DNA from 2 places in the Franconibacter daqui genome. Region 2 is predicted to be linked to the other one. Evidence: predicted binding sites of a transcription regulator. Region 2 holds the regulator's gene; the other holds the start of a gene.
What was found. The regulator Fur, encoded in region 2, represses iron uptake genes when iron is present. The targets are predictions, from matches to a motif close to ATAATAATGAGAACNACTATCAA.

Region 1 (8,044 bases), on a different contig from region 2:
AGGCGCGGGCGTTGTGTTCCGGGCTGTTGTAGTAGCCGCGGAAGGTATAAGGGCCGCGCGTCATCAGGCGGCCGACTTCGCCGGGCGGCAGCGGTTCGCCGTTTTCATCCGCGACCCAGACTTCGTCATCCGGGCTCATCGGGCGCCCCTGGGTGGTGAAGATGCGCTCATCCGGGTCGTCCAGGCGGGTGTAGTTCACAAGCCCCTCCGCCATGCCGAACACCTGCTGCAACTGGCAACCGAGCTCCGCCGGAATACGCGCGGCGAGAGAATCGGAAAGGCGAGCGCCGCCAACCTGCAACAGCTTCAGCGAGGCGAGCTGCGCGTCAGAACCCCCTTCCCCCACCGCCTGCAGCCAGAGACTGACGGCGGGCGGCACCAGCGCGGTGACGTTAATCTGATGCTGTTCAATCAGCGGAAAGCAGAGCGTGGCGCTCGGGTCGCTCGCCAGCACCACGCAGCCCCCGCCAAAGAAGACGCCGAGCGCGCCGGGCGAGCTCATCGGGTAGTTATGGGCGGCGGGTAGCGCGCAGAGGTAGCGCGTTTCGCTATCAAAACGGCAAATCTCTACGCTGCGGCGAATGCTGTAGTAGTAGTCGTTGTGCGTGCGCGGAATCAGCTTTGGCGTGCCGGTGCTGCCGCCGGAAAGCTGGAAAAAAGCCACTTCATCCGGCGCGGAAGGCGAGGCGACAATGTTATCTGCCGGCTCGTCAATCAGCGCTTCCAGCGTGTCGTTGCGTAGGGCGATAACGCGCAGCGAAGGCGTTCTGGCTTTCAGCGTTTCAAGCCAGGCGTCGTCGCCAAACAGGCCGTGCTCGCGGTCGGCAATCAGCAGTGCCGGGGCAATCTGGCTGGCGTAGGCGTCAAGCTCGGTGCGCTGGTGGCTGAAAAGCGCGTTAACGGAAGCCACGCCGATTTTCCACAGCGCGAACAGCGTGATGTAAAACTCCGCAACGTTGCCAAGCTGCACCAGCGCGGTATCGCCGGTTTTCAGCCCGCGGCGCTGCAGCGCGCCCGCAAGACGCGTGGCGGCCTGCTCCAGCTCGCGATAGCTGAAGCGGCGCTCGCCGTCTACCAGCGCCGTCGCGTCGCTGCTGGCGTGGCGGCTTAAAATATCGGTGAGCGGCAGATCCAGCCAGTAGCCTTTTTCACGGTAGCGGACGGCGAAATCATCTGGCCAGCGGGTATAAGGGAGGGTCATGCAGGGCTTCCTTCATTCAGTCCAAATACGTTGAGCATGGTCGAGAGCTTGACGCCGGTTTCGCGCCATTCGCTCTGTGGCTCAGAGGCGGGCACAATGCCTGCGCCGGCGAAAAGCCGCACGCGGTTGCCGTTAAGCTGCGCGCAGCGGATAGTCACCACCCACTCGCCATTGCCCTGGTCATCGCACCAGCCGACAATGCCGCCGAACAGTTCACGGTCGAACGGCTCCAGCTCGGCGATAAGCGTTTTGGCTATCTCATGGGGGAAGCCGCTCAGGGCGGGCGTCGGGTGCAGCAGGCAGGCGAGCGTTAGCGCGTTATCGCGGGCGTCCTGCGTCTCGCCTTCAATGGCGGTGGCAAGGTGCCAGAGGGTGGGCGTGGTGATAAGCGCCGGCGTTTCCGGCACGCTGAGCAGGCGGCTGCGCGGCGCCAGCACGGTTTTCATCGCTTTCGTCACCAGCTCATGTTCATGCCTGTCTTTCGCAGAACGCAGCAGTTGATTACCCGCCTCCTTGTCCTGCGCTTCATCCTGCATGCGACGGGCGGAACCGGCCAACGGCAGCGAGCTGAAACACTCGCCCGATTTGCGCAGCAGCAGCTCCGGGCTTGCGCCAAGCAGCGCCCCGCCCGCTTCCAGCGGCACGTGGAAATTAAAACTGGTGGGGTTCTGGGCGATAAGCCGCTCCAGCAGCGCAACGCTGTCGGGCGCGTCTTGCGTCGTGATATCGATAAGGCGCGACAGCACGATTTTATCGACGCGCGGCGTGTCGGTAAGCGCGGCGGCGCGGGCCACCATCTCCATAAACTGCGGCTGTTCAGGAATCGCCTGACGGCGCGTTACCTGCAGCGGTTTTTGCGGCTTTACGCTGCTGCGATAACGCTGGCGGTTAAAGACGCGCCACGTTTGGGGAATAAACAGCGCCGAAGGCTTGCGGGTGTCGAACGGAATGGCGCCGACGACGATGGGGTTGCTGACGCCCTGCGCGCGGGCGGCGGTGAAGTGGTTTTGCAACGCCTTCTGGAAGGCTCCGTTGCGATCGGCGCCATCGGCGGCAGGCGTCGTCAACCGGGCGAAACAGCCGGAAGTGGCCAGGCTGCGATACGGCGACATGAAGAAAAAGCTGTCTGGTGAAAGGGTTATCCTCCCCACTTGCGTTTCCTCAGCCAAAGACGTGTCCATGCGCTCCTCCAAAAATGATAAGAGAACTGATAATTGTTATCATTTGTATTTGGTGGCGTAACCTAAGACGAAACGCCGGGCATGTCAACCGACGCCACATTTTCCGTTAAGCGGCGCGCTTGCATCGCTGCGGTAAATAGTGAAAATGAGAAGCATTACTAACCTTGCTTTTTACAGGATGCAACGCTGTGATCTCCCATTTCGCCCGACGGGCGCTGCTGCTTTTCAGTGCACTGGTTTTAGGATTTTCCTCACTCACGCAGGCGGCGGAATGGCCGCGTCAGGTGACCGACAGCCGCGGCGTGCAAACGCTGGAAAAAGCGCCGCAGCGCATTGTTTCCACAAGCGTAACCCTGACTGGTTCGCTGCTGGCGCTGGACGCGCCCGTGGTGGCAAGCGGCGCGACCACGCCCGGCAACCGGCTGGCGGACGACCAGGGCTTTCTGCGCCAGTGGGGAGAGATTGCGAAAAAGCGTAACGTGCAGCGCCTGTACATTGGCGAACCGAACGCCGAGGCGGTAGCGGCGCAGATGCCGGACCTGATTTTAATCAGCGCCACCGGCGGCGACTCGGCGCTGGCGCTTTACGAACAGCTCTCCGCTATCGCCCCCACGCTTATCATCAATTACGACGACAAAAGCTGGCAGCAGTTGTTAACCCAGCTTGGGCAGATAACCGGCCATGAGAAAGAGGCGCAGGCGCGCATTGCACGCTTCGCGCAAGAGCTTGACCAGGTGAAAGCGCACATGAAGCTGCCGCCGCAGCCCGTGAGCGCGCTGGTCTACAACGCCGCCGCGCATGGGGCGAACCTCTTTACGCCGATGTCCGCTCAGGGGCAGCTGTTGCAGCAGTTGGGCTTTACCCTCGCGACGCCGCCGTTGCTGCCTGCGCTTAGCAGCATGGGCAAGCGCCATGACATCGTACAGTTGGGGGGTGAAAACCTGGCTGCGGGGCTGAACGGCGAATCGCTCTTTCTCTTCGCCAGCGATGAAAAAGACGCTCAGGCGCTTACCGGCAACGCCCTGCTCTCTCATCTGCCCGCGGTGCAAAACCAGCGCGTTTATGCGCTGGGGCCAGAGACCTTCCGCCTGGATTATTACAGCGCGAGCCTGATACTCGAACGGCTGGCGACGTTATTTAAAGCGTAAAAAAGGGGCCGCACGGCCCCTTCTCTTATGGCTTCACCAATTGCGGCGGCGGCTGCCGCAGGCGGCGAAGCTCGCTTAACAGCAGCGTAAGCGCAACGCCTGCAACCGCCAGCGCCATTCCACTGACGCTCGCCGAGCTGACCGGCGAGAGCGCAACGCCCATGCCGCCCAGCAGCGCCGCGCCAATCGCATCGCCCGTTACGTTCTGCGCGGTCCACAGCCCATTAATACGCCCGAGCATGTGGTCCGGCGTCTGCGTCTGAATCAGCGTGTACTGAACCAGCGAGCTGATGCCGCTCAGGTAGCCGAACAGCGCGAGGCAGACAACCCCTAAGCCCCAGAACGGCATCAGGCTGAAAATGCCTACCGCGACGAACGCCAGCACGGAAGTGAAGAGCATAACGCGCCCCGGCTGCGTGGAGTGCGCCAGCCGACCGCTGGTGAGAGCGCCTGCCGCCGCCCCCAGCGGTACGGCGGCGTAAAGCGCGCCGATTTCGCCGCTCGCCATCTGCCAGTGGTTAGCCAGCGCCGGATAAAGCACGCGCACCGCGCTCGCCATCGTGAGCAGGGCGCCGATAAGCGCCACGCCGCCCACCACCGGGCTTGCCAGCAGAAAGCGAAACGCGCTCGCCAGCGCCTTTAGCGGATGCTCGCGCTGCATCTGCGGCGCAGGCAGTTTTGGTAGCGTAAGCAGCGGCAGCAGCGTGATGAAGGTGCCGAGCGCCGCCAGCGCGTAATTCCATGTTACGCCGCCAGAGGCCAGCAGCAGGCCGCCGATAAGCGGCGAAATAACCGACCCCAGACGCACCGTCAGCATGGTAATCGCCCCCGCCTGCATCAAATTTTCTCGCCCGACAATTGCGGGCGTGGCGGCCAGCAGCGCCGTGACGCCAATCGCGCCGAAAAAGCCGTCCCACAGGCCAAGCAGGTAAATGACGACAAGCGAAGGCTCAGGCAGCATGGCGTTAATCCACAGCCCGATAAACCCCACGCCGCAGGTGGAGCGCGCCAGCAGAATCAGTTTTTTGCGCTCATGGCGGTCCGCCAGCACGCCGCCGGTCATCAGGCCGATAAACATCGCCCCGCCGGTGAGCGTGACCGAAAGCCCCACCTGAAAAGGGGAGCCGGTGAGCGTCTGGATCTGCACCGGCACCGCCACGCCGAGCAGCCCCAGCGCGAGGATGGAAATAAAACGCGCCAGGAAGACAGCGCGGTAAGCCGGATGGGTTTTCAATAAACTCAGGTTGAGCAACAGCGAATGTCGGTTCATTACAGGGCCTTGAGAGCGAATTTTCCTTACCGATTAACGGGACGCCCATGCTAACATAGCCCGATAAGAGTGATAATAACTATCATTATCGTTATGGGATGTGCGTTATGTCGGCCTCACGGTTTTCAGCACGGGCTTTCTCCCTGCTGGGCCTTTTTCTTTTTTTGCTGCTTATCGCGGCGTTAAGTTTGTTGGTGGGCGCTAAGTCCATACCGTTGTCGGTGGTGCTGGACGCCCTGAGCGGTCAGTGCCGGAGCGCGGACTGCACCATTGTGCTTGATGCGCGGCTGCCGCGAACGCTGGCGGGCCTGCTCGCGGGCGGCGCGCTGGGCGTGGCGGGCGCGCTGATGCAAACCCTCACTCGCAACCCGCTGGCGGACCCGGGCCTGCTTGGCGTCAACGCCGGAGCGAGTTTCGCTATCGTCATCGGCGCCGCCCTGTGGGGCGCCTCCTCTTCGCTTTCCCTGCTGGGTTTTGCCTTCGCCGGCGCGCTGTGCGCCTCGCTTATCGTCGCCTTTACCGGCAGCGCAGGCGGCGGTCAGCTCAGCCCGGTGCGTCTGACGCTGGCTGGCGTCGCGCTTACCGCCGTGCTGGAAGGCTTTACCAGCGGCGTCTCGCTGCTCAACCCGGTGGTTTACGACAGGCTGCGCTTCTGGCAGGCGGGTTCGCTCGACATTCGCACGCTTTCTACCCTCAAAATCATCGTTCTGCCGGTGCTGTCGGGCATGGCGCTGGCGCTGGGATTAAGCCGCGCGCTAAACAGCCTGAGCATGGGCAGCGATACGGCGACCGCGCTCGGCAGCCGGGTGGTGCGCACACAGCTGCTTGGCCTGCTGGTGATAACGGTGCTGTGCGCCAGCGCGACGGCGGCCGTCGGTCCCATCGCCTTTATCGGTTTGATGATGCCGCACATGGCGCGCTGGCTGGTGGGGCCGGATCACCGCTGGTCATTGCCGGTTACGCTGCTCGCCACCCCCGCCCTGCTGCTGCTGGCCGATATGATTGGCCGGCTGATCGTGCCGGGTGAAATGCGCGTTTCGGTGGTGAGCGCGTTTATCGGCGCGCCGGTGCTGATTTATCTGGTGCGCCGCCGTCGCGGCGGGGTGTCGTTATGAAGGCTTCTCCTCGCTTATGGCTGGTCAGCGGCCTGTTTTTGCTGCTCAGCGCCGCGTTTGCCGTATGGGCGCTGGGCCAGGGCGCCGTTTCGCTGAGCATCGCTCAGGTCGCGGATGCGCTACGGGGCGATGCCCCACGTAACGTATCCCTCATTGTCATGGAGTGGCGTTTGCCCCGAGTGACGATGGCGCTGCTGCTCGGCGCGGCGCTTGGCGTCAGCGGCGCGATTTTTCAGTCTTTAATGCGTAACCCCTTAGGCAGCCCGGATGTGATGGGTTTTAATACCGGCGCCTGGAGCGGCGTGCTGGTGGCGATGGTGCTGTTTGGTCAACATCAGACGGCCATCGCCGCGGCGGCGATGGCGGGCGGCATCCTTACCTCGCTTGCCGTCTGGGCGCTTGCCTGGCGAAACGGCATCGACACCTTCCGGCTGATTATCATCGGCATCGGCCTGCGCGCCATGCTGGTGGCGTTCAATACCTGGCTTTTATTGCAGGCCTCGCTTGAGACGGCGTTGTCCGCAGGCCTGTGGAACGCCGGGTCGCTTAACGGCATCACATGGAGCAAAACGTTCCCCGCCGCGCCGCTGATGCTGCTGGGTCTGCTGGCGAGCGCGCTGCTGGTGCGCCGGATGCGGCTTTTAGAGATGGGCGACGACAGCGCCTGCGCGCTCGGCGTGCCGGTTGAGCGCTCGCGCCTGCTGCTGATGCTGGTCGCCGTCGTGCTGACCGCCGCCGCCACGGCGCTTGCAGGCCCCATTTCGTTTGTCGCGCTGGTGGCGCCGCACATCGCCCGCCGTCTGAGCCGCACCGCCCGCTGGGGGCTTTTCCAGTCGGCGCTCTGCGGCGCGCTGCTGTTGCTCGCCGCCGACCTTGGCGCGCAGCACCTCTTTGCCCCTTATCAGCTGCCGGTGGGCGTGGTCACCGTCAGCCTCGGCGGTCTTTATCTTATCGCCTTGTTGATTCAGGAGTCCCGTAAGCGATGAGCACCTTAACGCGCCTGCATGGCGATGCCCTGACGCTGGGCTATGGCGACTACCTCGTTGCCGAAAACCTCAGCGTGACAATCCCGGACGGCCAGTTTACCGCCATCATCGGCCCGAACGGCTGCGGCAAATCGACGCTGCTTCGCACCTTAAGCCGCCTGATGAAGCCTGCGGCGGGCAGCGTGTGGCTGGATGGCGAGCAGATCCAGCGCTACGCCACGAAAGAGGTCGCCCGGCGCATTGGGCTGCTGGCGCAAAACGCCAGCGCGCCGGGGGATATTACGGTGCAGGAGCTGGTGGCGCGCGGACGATACCCCCACCAGCCGCTGTTTACCCGCTGGCGCGAGGAAGATGAGCGCGCGGTACAAAAGGCGATGGCGGCGACGGGCGTGGCTTCGCTTGCGCATCTTGGCGTGGATACCCTCTCCGGCGGCCAGCGGCAGCGGGCCTGGATAGCCATGGTGCTGGCGCAGGAAACCTCTATCATGCTGCTGGATGAACCCACCACCTGGCTTGATATCAGCCACCAGATAGATTTGCTGGAGCTACTGAGCGAGCTGAACCGCGAGCAGGGTTATACGCTGGCGGCAGTGCTGCATGACCTTAACCAGGCGTGCCGCTACGCGACGCATCTGATTGCGCTGCGGGAAGGGAAAATCGTGGCGGAAGGCGCGCCGAAGGAGATAGTGACGCCAGCGTTGATTGAGGCGATTTACGGTCTGCGCTGCATGATTATCGAAGACCCGGTGGCGGGTACGCCGCTGGTTGTACCGTTGGGGCGGCGTTAACCGCTCTTTTCCCTCGTGGTGCAGAACGGATAGCGCAGCGCTAACCCATCCTACAAAAAATAACCTGAATTCCAAGTCTTAACGCGGATGCGAGGTTTTTTTTCTGCGGCTGCCCTTCTGCCGCGAGCCGGGATTGTTAAGGGGGCGGCGGCGAGCCCCCTTAACCCGTTCGCGGGATGCGAGATTTCATGTGCACGCGACGCAAAGGCGAACGTCACCTTTCACCGCCCGCACAGATACCCCTCACCCCGCCCCTCTCCCCAGTGGAGAAAGGGAGAAGCCGCCGCTCCAGCAAAAGAACGGCTTAGAGGTTGACTCTGCCGTAAGGCGGGTTAGCGCAGCCGCCACCCGCCAG
Region 2 (8,044 bases):
GGATAGCGTTGGAAACCGCAGGCGTTGGGGTGTAACCATTGTTTTCCTGCACGATGATATCGACGCCGTTCGCGGACAGGACTTCCAGCACAGAGATAAAAGCGGGCTCAGAGAGCGCATGGGTATCTTTACCCACATAGCACGGGCCGGTAATGCCGTTTTTAGCGCGCTCTTCGGCAATGGCCTGGGCGATAGCCAGAATGTGCGGCTCGTTAAAGCTGTGACGTCCCGCGCTGCCGCGATGGCCGGAGGTACCGAACTTCACCGCGTGCTCAACGTTGCCGACTTCCGGCTTCAATACGTAGTACTGCGCGGTAAGCTGCGCGACGTTAATCAAATCACTTTGTTGCGCGGGTTGACCCGCACGGTTATGCATTGCCATGGCCTGATCCTTCTGACGCTTGTGTTAGATGGTGCCGCAAACCTTTTCAATTAATTCCGCCGGGAACTGCATGGTCTGCATGATATGTTCGATCATGCTGCATTTGCGGCCCGTATTCGTATTAGTAATAACCCAGTATGGCGTGCCCGGAACATGTTTGGGCTTGGTCTGGTTGCCGCTTTGCAGCAGCGTTTGCTCGTCACCGGCGAAATAGACGCGGGTGCGGCCATGCAGCGACTCGGTGGCTTCGGCAAACGCTTTTGCATCCAGTGAATAGAGTGTAGACAGCACCAGCATGAAACGATTGACCGCTCGCTTCTGTTCTGCGTATTCGTCCGATAAAAGCAGCTCTCGCATAGCGCGAACGCGGTCTTTGGCAGGGTTCGCCGGCTTTTCGGCAACGGCTGCGCTGACAGGCGCGCTCTCTTTCGCCTGAGCGGAAGCGGCTTGCGAGCCGGCGGCAACTTTAAGCATGCGCCGTAAAATGTCGGACGCGCTTTCGCCAATGTGCTGAGTGTGGCTGGCAATGTAGCGATACAGCTCGTCATCAACTTCAATCGTTTTCATCTTAATCCAGTGCAATATCTTTTCTGAATACAAGTCGTTGGGATTATAGAAGTAAAACCCAACAGCGGATAGCGTCACACCTGGAGGGGCGGCAAAAGTCGGAATTAACTGGCTTCTTGCAGCCGGACGGCAGAATGGTCAACATGATACCCTAACCTTTCAGATGCAAAAAAAGAACTTTGCCATGAAATTGAATACCCGAATGCAATCTGCGCAACAACCGAATAACAATTCGCCTGTCGTTTTGATTCACGGCCTGTTTGGCAGTCTGGATAACCTCGGCGTGCTGGCTCGCGATCTGGCGAAAGATCGCGATGTGCTGCAGGTCGATATGCGCAACCACGGTCTTTCGCCGCGTAGCAATGAGATGACGTATCCTGCAATGGCGCAGGATATCGTGGAAACGCTGGATGCCCACCAGCTTGATAACGTGGTGCTTATTGGGCACTCCATGGGCGGCAAAGCGGCAATGGCGGTGACCGCGCTGATACCGGAGCGCATCGTTAAACTGGTGACGATTGATATAGCGCCTGTCGACTATCAGGTACGACGTCACGATGAAATCTTCGCCGCCATTCGCGCGGTAAGCGAAGCGGGCGCCGCGACGCGCCAGCAGGCGGCCGCCATTATGCGCGAGCACCTCTCTGAAGAAGGCGTCGTTCAGTTTCTGCTGAAATCCTTCGCCGACGGTGAATGGCGTTTCAATGTGCCGACGCTCTGGGAGCAGTATGAGCACATTGTTGGCTGGCAGGAGGTGCCCGCCTGGCATGGTCCTTCGCTGTTTATCGCTGGCGGCGCTTCGCCTTACGTACAGGAAAATCACCGCGAGGCCTTGCTTAAGCAGTTCCCTGCGGCGCGAGCGCATGTCATTGCCGGCGCCGGGCACTGGGTGCATGCCGAAAAGCCCGAAGCCGTATTGCGCGCCATTCGTCGCTTCCTGGAAACTGATTAAAAACAAGGCGACTGGCGCTAACATGCCGCTAACGCGTTGGCGCGCCTCGTTCCCTGATGTATGATGGCGCGCTGAATGACACCCGGGCATCCGCTCCGGCAGCCTGTTTCCCCTGTCAGTAGTCAAATCATGGCCAAAGAACAAACGGACCGTACGACATTAGATCTGTTCGCGGACGAGCGTCGCCCGGGTCGCCCGAAAACCAATCCGCTGTCGCGTGACGAACAGTTGCGCATCAACAAACGGAACCAGCTCAAGCGCGACAAAGTTCGCGGGCTTAAACGTGTAGAGTTAAAACTTAACGCGGAAGCGGTTGACGCCCTGACGCAGCTGGCGCAGGCGCGCAACATGAGTCGCAGCGAATTGATTGAAGAAATTTTGTTGGCGCAGCTCAAGGCGCTGAATAGCTAAGGCCTTAAAACCCTTTTTCTTGTATGGAAATGTGTCAGAGTGTGCACCCCACCGTGATAGCTGTTTCCGCCCTCTTCTCTGTTCTGCTATTATTGCCCTATCTGTGGGCATTTCGCCACTACCATATCATTAGGATTCAAGAGGTTATTTTTCTCATGGCAATCGTAGGCATTTTTTTCGGCAGCGACACCGGCAACACCGAAAATATCGCAAAAGTTATTCAGAAACAGCTCGGGAAAGACGTTGCTGAAGTGCACGATATTGCCAAGAGCAGCAAAGAAGATCTGGAAGGTTTCGATATCCTGCTGCTTGGCATCCCGACCTGGTACTACGGCGAAGCGCAGTGCGACTGGGATGATTTCTTCCCGACCCTTGAAGAGATTGACTTCAATGGCAAGCTGGTCGCGCTCTTCGGCTGCGGCGATCAGGAAGACTACGCGGAATACTTCTGCGACGCGCTCGGCACCATTCGCGACATTATTGAACCGCGCGGCGCCACTATTGTGGGTCACTGGCCGACGGAAGGTTATCACTTTGAAGCCTCTAAAGGTCTTGCCGATGACGATCACTTCGTTGGCCTTGCCATTGATGAAGATCGTCAGCCGGAACTGACCGCTGAACGCGTCGAAAAATGGGTTAAGCAAGTTTCTGAAGAGCTGCATCTGCAGGAAATCATTAACGCCTAATCGTGAAACGGCGATAAATGTATTTTTTATCGCCGTTTTAGCTTCATTGATAGATAAAAGCGATAAAAATGATTGCTACAAATTTTTAACTTTCATCCGCATATCTGTACAATACCCTTCTGGATTATCGGGTAACGAGACGGCAAGCGCCGCGCTCGCCACGTTTTGAAAAGCACTATTGCTGGACGCTTGCGGTTTTCATTTGGTCCTGTCAGTTCTATAATGAGTCGCATTCATCTTCAGCGCATCCGATCTTAAGCTCTCCGGAGCACACCGTTTAGCAACAGGACAGATTCCGCATGACTGACAATAACACCGCATTAAAGAAGGCTGGCCTGAAAGTCACGCTTCCTCGACTGAAAATCCTTGAAGTGTTGCAGGAGCCAGTAAACCATCATGTCAGTGCGGAAGACTTATACAAGCGCCTCATTGACATGGGCGAAGAGATTGGTCTCGCGACCGTTTACCGTGTGCTGAATCAGTTTGACGACGCGGGTATCGTTACGCGTCATAACTTTGAAGGCGGCAAATCCGTTTTCGAACTGACTCAACAGCATCATCATGACCACCTGATCTGCCTCGACTGCGGCAAAGTTATCGAGTTTAGCGACGACTCTATCGAAGCGCGTCAGCGTGAAATCGCTTCTCGCCATGGCATTCGTTTGACTAACCATAGCCTCTATCTCTATGGCCACTGTGCCGATGGCGACTGCCGCGAAAACGAGCACGCGCACGACACAAAGTAAGCGAAAATAGCGTTCCGTTTTTGCTTTTTGTTAATAAGCCGACATAGTATGTCGGCTTTTTTTACACCTTTATCAGGCAGGCGCGACGCTAATAATCCATTTTTTTGATGCTTGCTATTTTAATATACTGGTCAAGAACTTATTTTATCTTATCTTTTTCTTACTTTTTATTTTCAGAAAAAGTAAATTATTTTACCATTCAATCAGTTACCCCCCTCAAGCGCCCCATTCAGGCTTACAACGTCATTGGCCTGTCTTGCAGTAAAAAAATCAACTCTATTAGAATAGCCCCTCGTTATTTATTCCAATAATATACTTATACAAAGGTCGCCGTTATGGTAATACCTCAGAAACCCCTTGCCGAAATTTATCGCCTGTCCGATATCTTTAATGGTTATGGCAACTGGTATCGCGCAGAAAAAAATACGTCTATTCCAACGCGTGAAGGCTTTGTTTGCATTATTCGCGGCGGCCTTTTTTCCGTATTGCGTAAAAGTGACAGATTACTGATTGAAAAATGTAGCGCCCCGTCTATTCTGGGCGTTGCGCGTAATCTTAATAATAAAAATTATTTCAGAATTCAGGCCGATGCTGAGTGCCACTATCAGCTCATTCCTTTTGATAAATTTCTGAGTGAAATAGAGAATCATCAGTGCCAACCACAGTTATATAAGGTACTGGCCTGGAACATCGACTTACTCTGCCATCGCGAAGAATTATTGCTTGGGCATAATAGCTACCTCATGATTAAAGGTAATCTGGTCACGCTTGCCGCCATGGATGAATTTATGCGAAATAAGATTAACGTTGCCGATTATATCGTTAAGCGAACCAATCTTTCTCGCAGCATGGTGATGAAAACGTTGTCGCAGTTGCGGCATGATAATTATGTAGAAATAAGTAAAGGAAAATTAACCGCGCTGCGTACGCTGCCAGAAAGCCTGTAAGCTTTTGCTGAAAGATAAAAAAAGCCCGCCATCAGGCGGGCTTTTTTTTACGGGACTATTTAACGCTATCGACACGGCTGTAGCGTTGACCATCCGGGCTTACCGCGCGAATCAGTACTTCGCCCTCAACCTGTGGTCGCGCCTTATTGTCATAGCGTAGCCAGTTTTTACCGTTATCCGTAGAGTATTCTGCCGCCAGCCCCGGCAGGCTGGTGTTTATTTCCAGTATGCCTTTTTCCACTCTGGCGCCCGGCACCGGCAAACGATACTGGATGCCCGCTTTGTCCAGTTTCGCCAGCTCCCGGTGGCCTATAAGGCTTGCAAAGCGAGCCCAGTCTGAGGCGAGGGCTTTTTTATCCACCCACTGCGTTTCCTGGCCCTTATACTCGCGACCCGCCTGATAATCCTGCTCCCAGGCGGCGCGATGCCATGCGCGCTCAGCGACAACAATAAGCCTTGGGTAGATCATGTACTCCATCTGCTTATCGGTACGAACGACTTCGCTCCAGAGCTGAGCGGAAAGGCCCAGCGCACCCGGCCAGGGCTTGTCAGATTTCGCACTGAAGGTATTGCCATCGCGATCGACGGAAGTTTCCGCATTCTGCGGCAGGTTGTCTGGCGCAAAGCTGAAGATTTTACGCTCGTCGCTGAACCGTGTTCCCCAGTAATAGCCGCTCTCCGCCGGGTTGACTTCATAGGGGAAATCCAGATAGAGATAGTCAGGGTTGGAGACGATAACCCTGAAACCTTTATTCGCCCAGTCGTTTGCCGTATCAAAGCCGCCCCAGAACAGCGTGTCCCAGAAGTTAACATTAACCTGACGGGTGCTGAACGCGCTGGCGTCTTTCGCATCTTTCAGCCCATCCTGCCAGGCCTGCATGACGCTGATGCCGTGCGCATTTACCAGCTTGCTGATCTCAATGCCAAAGTAGCTGGAAAGGTGTTCAACGTCCGCGACCTCGCCCCGTTCAAGCAGCTTTTTACACGCAGGTGATTTTTCCCACGGCTTATTTTGTTTACTCAGATCGATAATCCCCTTCCCCTCTTCCGGATGGGACTTGTCGGTATACCCTGTTCCCAGGTAGATATTCTTCGCCTCGTCGCCGCCAGCGTGCCAGACGGTTAAAGGTTGCCCCGCCTCTTTATGCATCAACTGAACCTCAGAGATGACTTTGTCGACGAAGTTGCGTGACGAAGCGAGACAAGGATTCAGATAACCGGTTCGATCGTAATACTGTACGCCTGTCGTGTTTGACGTGTCGGCGGGATCCAGCAGGCGGTAATGGTTTGCTTCCTGCGCTTTTCCCGCTTCCATTAAGCGGGCATAGCGCGCTTCCATTGATACCACCGCCGCCCTCGCATGCGCGGGCATATCAATTTCAGGGATAACCTCGATGTGCCGCGCAGCAGCGTATTTCACAATCTCAATATAATCAGCGCGCGTGAAGTAGCCGCTGCCGTTGTTATTACTCTCGGGCCCCGAACCCAACTGCGGCAGAAGACAGCGTTTTTCAGTGAGGTCATGGCAGCGTTTCGCCCCTGTTTCGGTCAGTTCCGGCAGCCCGGGGATTTCCAGGCGCCAGCCTTCATCATCGCTCAGGTGGAAATGAAACTTGTTGAGTTTATAAGCGGCCATTTGATCCAGCAGACGCAACACTGCCGCTTTTGAATGGAAATTGCGTCCGACGTCCAGATGAATAGCGCGCCAGCTAAAGCGAGGCGCATCGCTCGCCTCAAGCGTAGCGATTTGCGGCTTACCTTGCGCCGGGAGCAGTGAGAGCAGGGATTGTAGACCGTAGAAGACGCCAGCGGCGTCGTATCCCGTCACTATTGTCTCCTGCGGCTTGATTTGTAAACGGTAAGCGCCGGATACCGCCTCCGGTTTCTGAAAGTCGTCTGGCGCAACGAGAGTGTTAACCGGATAGCCCTGACCGGTTTTCACGCCGAGCTGCGCGAAACGCGAAGCCACCGCCTCGCGGGAAGCTGGCGCAAGCGAAGCCAGGTCGAGCACGACCCCGCGGCTTAAGTCCACATTTTCGGCATGCACCGTAACCGTTTTAGGGGTAGGAACAATCTCTCCTCGCAGCGCCGCAGCATCCGGTAAAGCGACATCGCTGTTTTTGTTATAGCGCGCCTCTGCGGTCATCAACACATTTTTATCATCCGGCGTACGCCTCCACTGTTCACCGAGCGGACTGACAAACCGGGCCAGATCTTCTGTGTCGGTGTTGGCGATAATAACGGGACGACTGTCGTCAGAGGTGACATACCAGCGAGGGAGCACGTCGGTAATAAAAAGCTGCCAGTACTCATTAATAATCGGGATAGTGACGGCCTGGTTTGCCGGAAAGCCCGTGAACTTATCGGTGGGTTCAAGCTTATGCAGGTCACCCATGACGTGGGTGACCTTAAACTGTTCATTCTCCACTTTCAGGATTTGCCGGATGCTGTGAAACCAGATAGTCCAGTTTCTGTCGGTTAGCGCATCGCCATGGTTCGTTAAGGTGATAACGGCTTTACTGCAGGCGGCCCAGTCGGCGCCGAGCGCCGCGCAGTCCACGCCGTGTTGCTGTGCGTGGTTATCCTGCACGGCATAATTGAGCGTAAACTGACTCAGTTTATTCGCCAGTTCCTGGTCTGCCCAGGCGCTGCTCATTAGTCCGGCCAGAGCGAGCGCTAAAACACTACGCTGTAATCTCTTCATTTTGTTCCCTCAGAGCGAGATAGCATTAATGAGTATGAAGCGGGAAGCATCAGAACAGGGTGAACGGCGCAATGAACATCAATTTCACGTCGCGTTCGTCCTGAAAAATATTGCCGTAGCCACCGCCGTAACTGGGAATAGCGGAGTGGTTGTCATACTGCGTGAAATGCAGCTTAAACGTGGCGCCTTTAGCGCGCCCTTCTACGAAGGTATAAATTGCATCGAGGCTGTAAGCCGATTCCTTGAGACGATAATCAGGATCGTAATAACCATCGCGGGTCGGCGCGGAGCTGGGCTTAGCATCCCAGGCGTACACGTAAGACGCGCCAAAAGACCATCCCGCCAGCTTCAGGTGGGTAAGGTCATAGATAGCGCCGACGAAAAGCGCCTTTTCACCGTTAGCGTTAAAGTCAGAACGGTTATCCCACCAGATATCCAGCCGACCGTTTGATGAGGCGTAGGTTGGCGTCATGCGTTGCAGAAAATAGCCCTGTTGCCCGTCGGCCTTCACCCAGGTGCCTTCCAGACGTAGATCAACCGGCCCCACCCTGTAGCCAAAGGTCAACGCCTGCAGCCATGCCGTGGCGTCATAAATATCGTTGCCTGAGCCGTCGCTTACTTTGTCGCGGGCGCCGTAGAATTGATAACT

Region 1: the regulator Fur is predicted to act here: its motif matches at 2,409-2,431, upstream of fepB (Fe2+-enterobactin ABC transporter substrate-binding protein).

Annotation. Positions count from the first base shown of each region.
Region 1 covers NZ_BMKJ01000005.1:139,665-147,708, reverse strand. The annotation lists gene IEX01_RS16335 ((2,3-dihydroxybenzoyl)adenylate synthase) at 1-1,201, opposite strand, end outside; gene entC (isochorismate synthase EntC) at 1,198-2,382, opposite strand; gene fepB (Fe2+-enterobactin ABC transporter substrate-binding protein) at 2,571-3,530, shown strand; gene entS (enterobactin transporter EntS) at 3,556-4,800, opposite strand; gene fepD (Fe(3+)-siderophore ABC transporter permease) at 4,908-5,915, shown strand; gene fepG (iron-enterobactin ABC transporter permease) at 5,912-6,901, shown strand; gene fepC (iron-enterobactin ABC transporter ATP-binding protein) at 6,898-7,689, shown strand.
Region 2 covers NZ_BMKJ01000001.1:463,846-471,889, reverse strand. The annotation lists gene pgm (phosphoglucomutase (alpha-D-glucose-1,6-bisphosphate-dependent)) at 1-382, opposite strand, end outside; gene seqA (replication initiation negative regulator SeqA) at 407-949, opposite strand; gene ybfF (esterase) at 1,134-1,901, shown strand; gene ybfE (LexA regulated protein) at 2,031-2,312, shown strand; gene fldA (flavodoxin FldA) at 2,468-2,998, shown strand; gene fur (ferric iron uptake transcriptional regulator) at 3,298-3,744, shown strand; gene IEX01_RS02220 (helix-turn-helix domain-containing protein) at 4,080-4,691, shown strand; gene IEX01_RS02215 (beta-N-acetylhexosaminidase) at 4,747-7,395, opposite strand; gene chiP (chitoporin ChiP) at 7,445-8,044, opposite strand, start outside.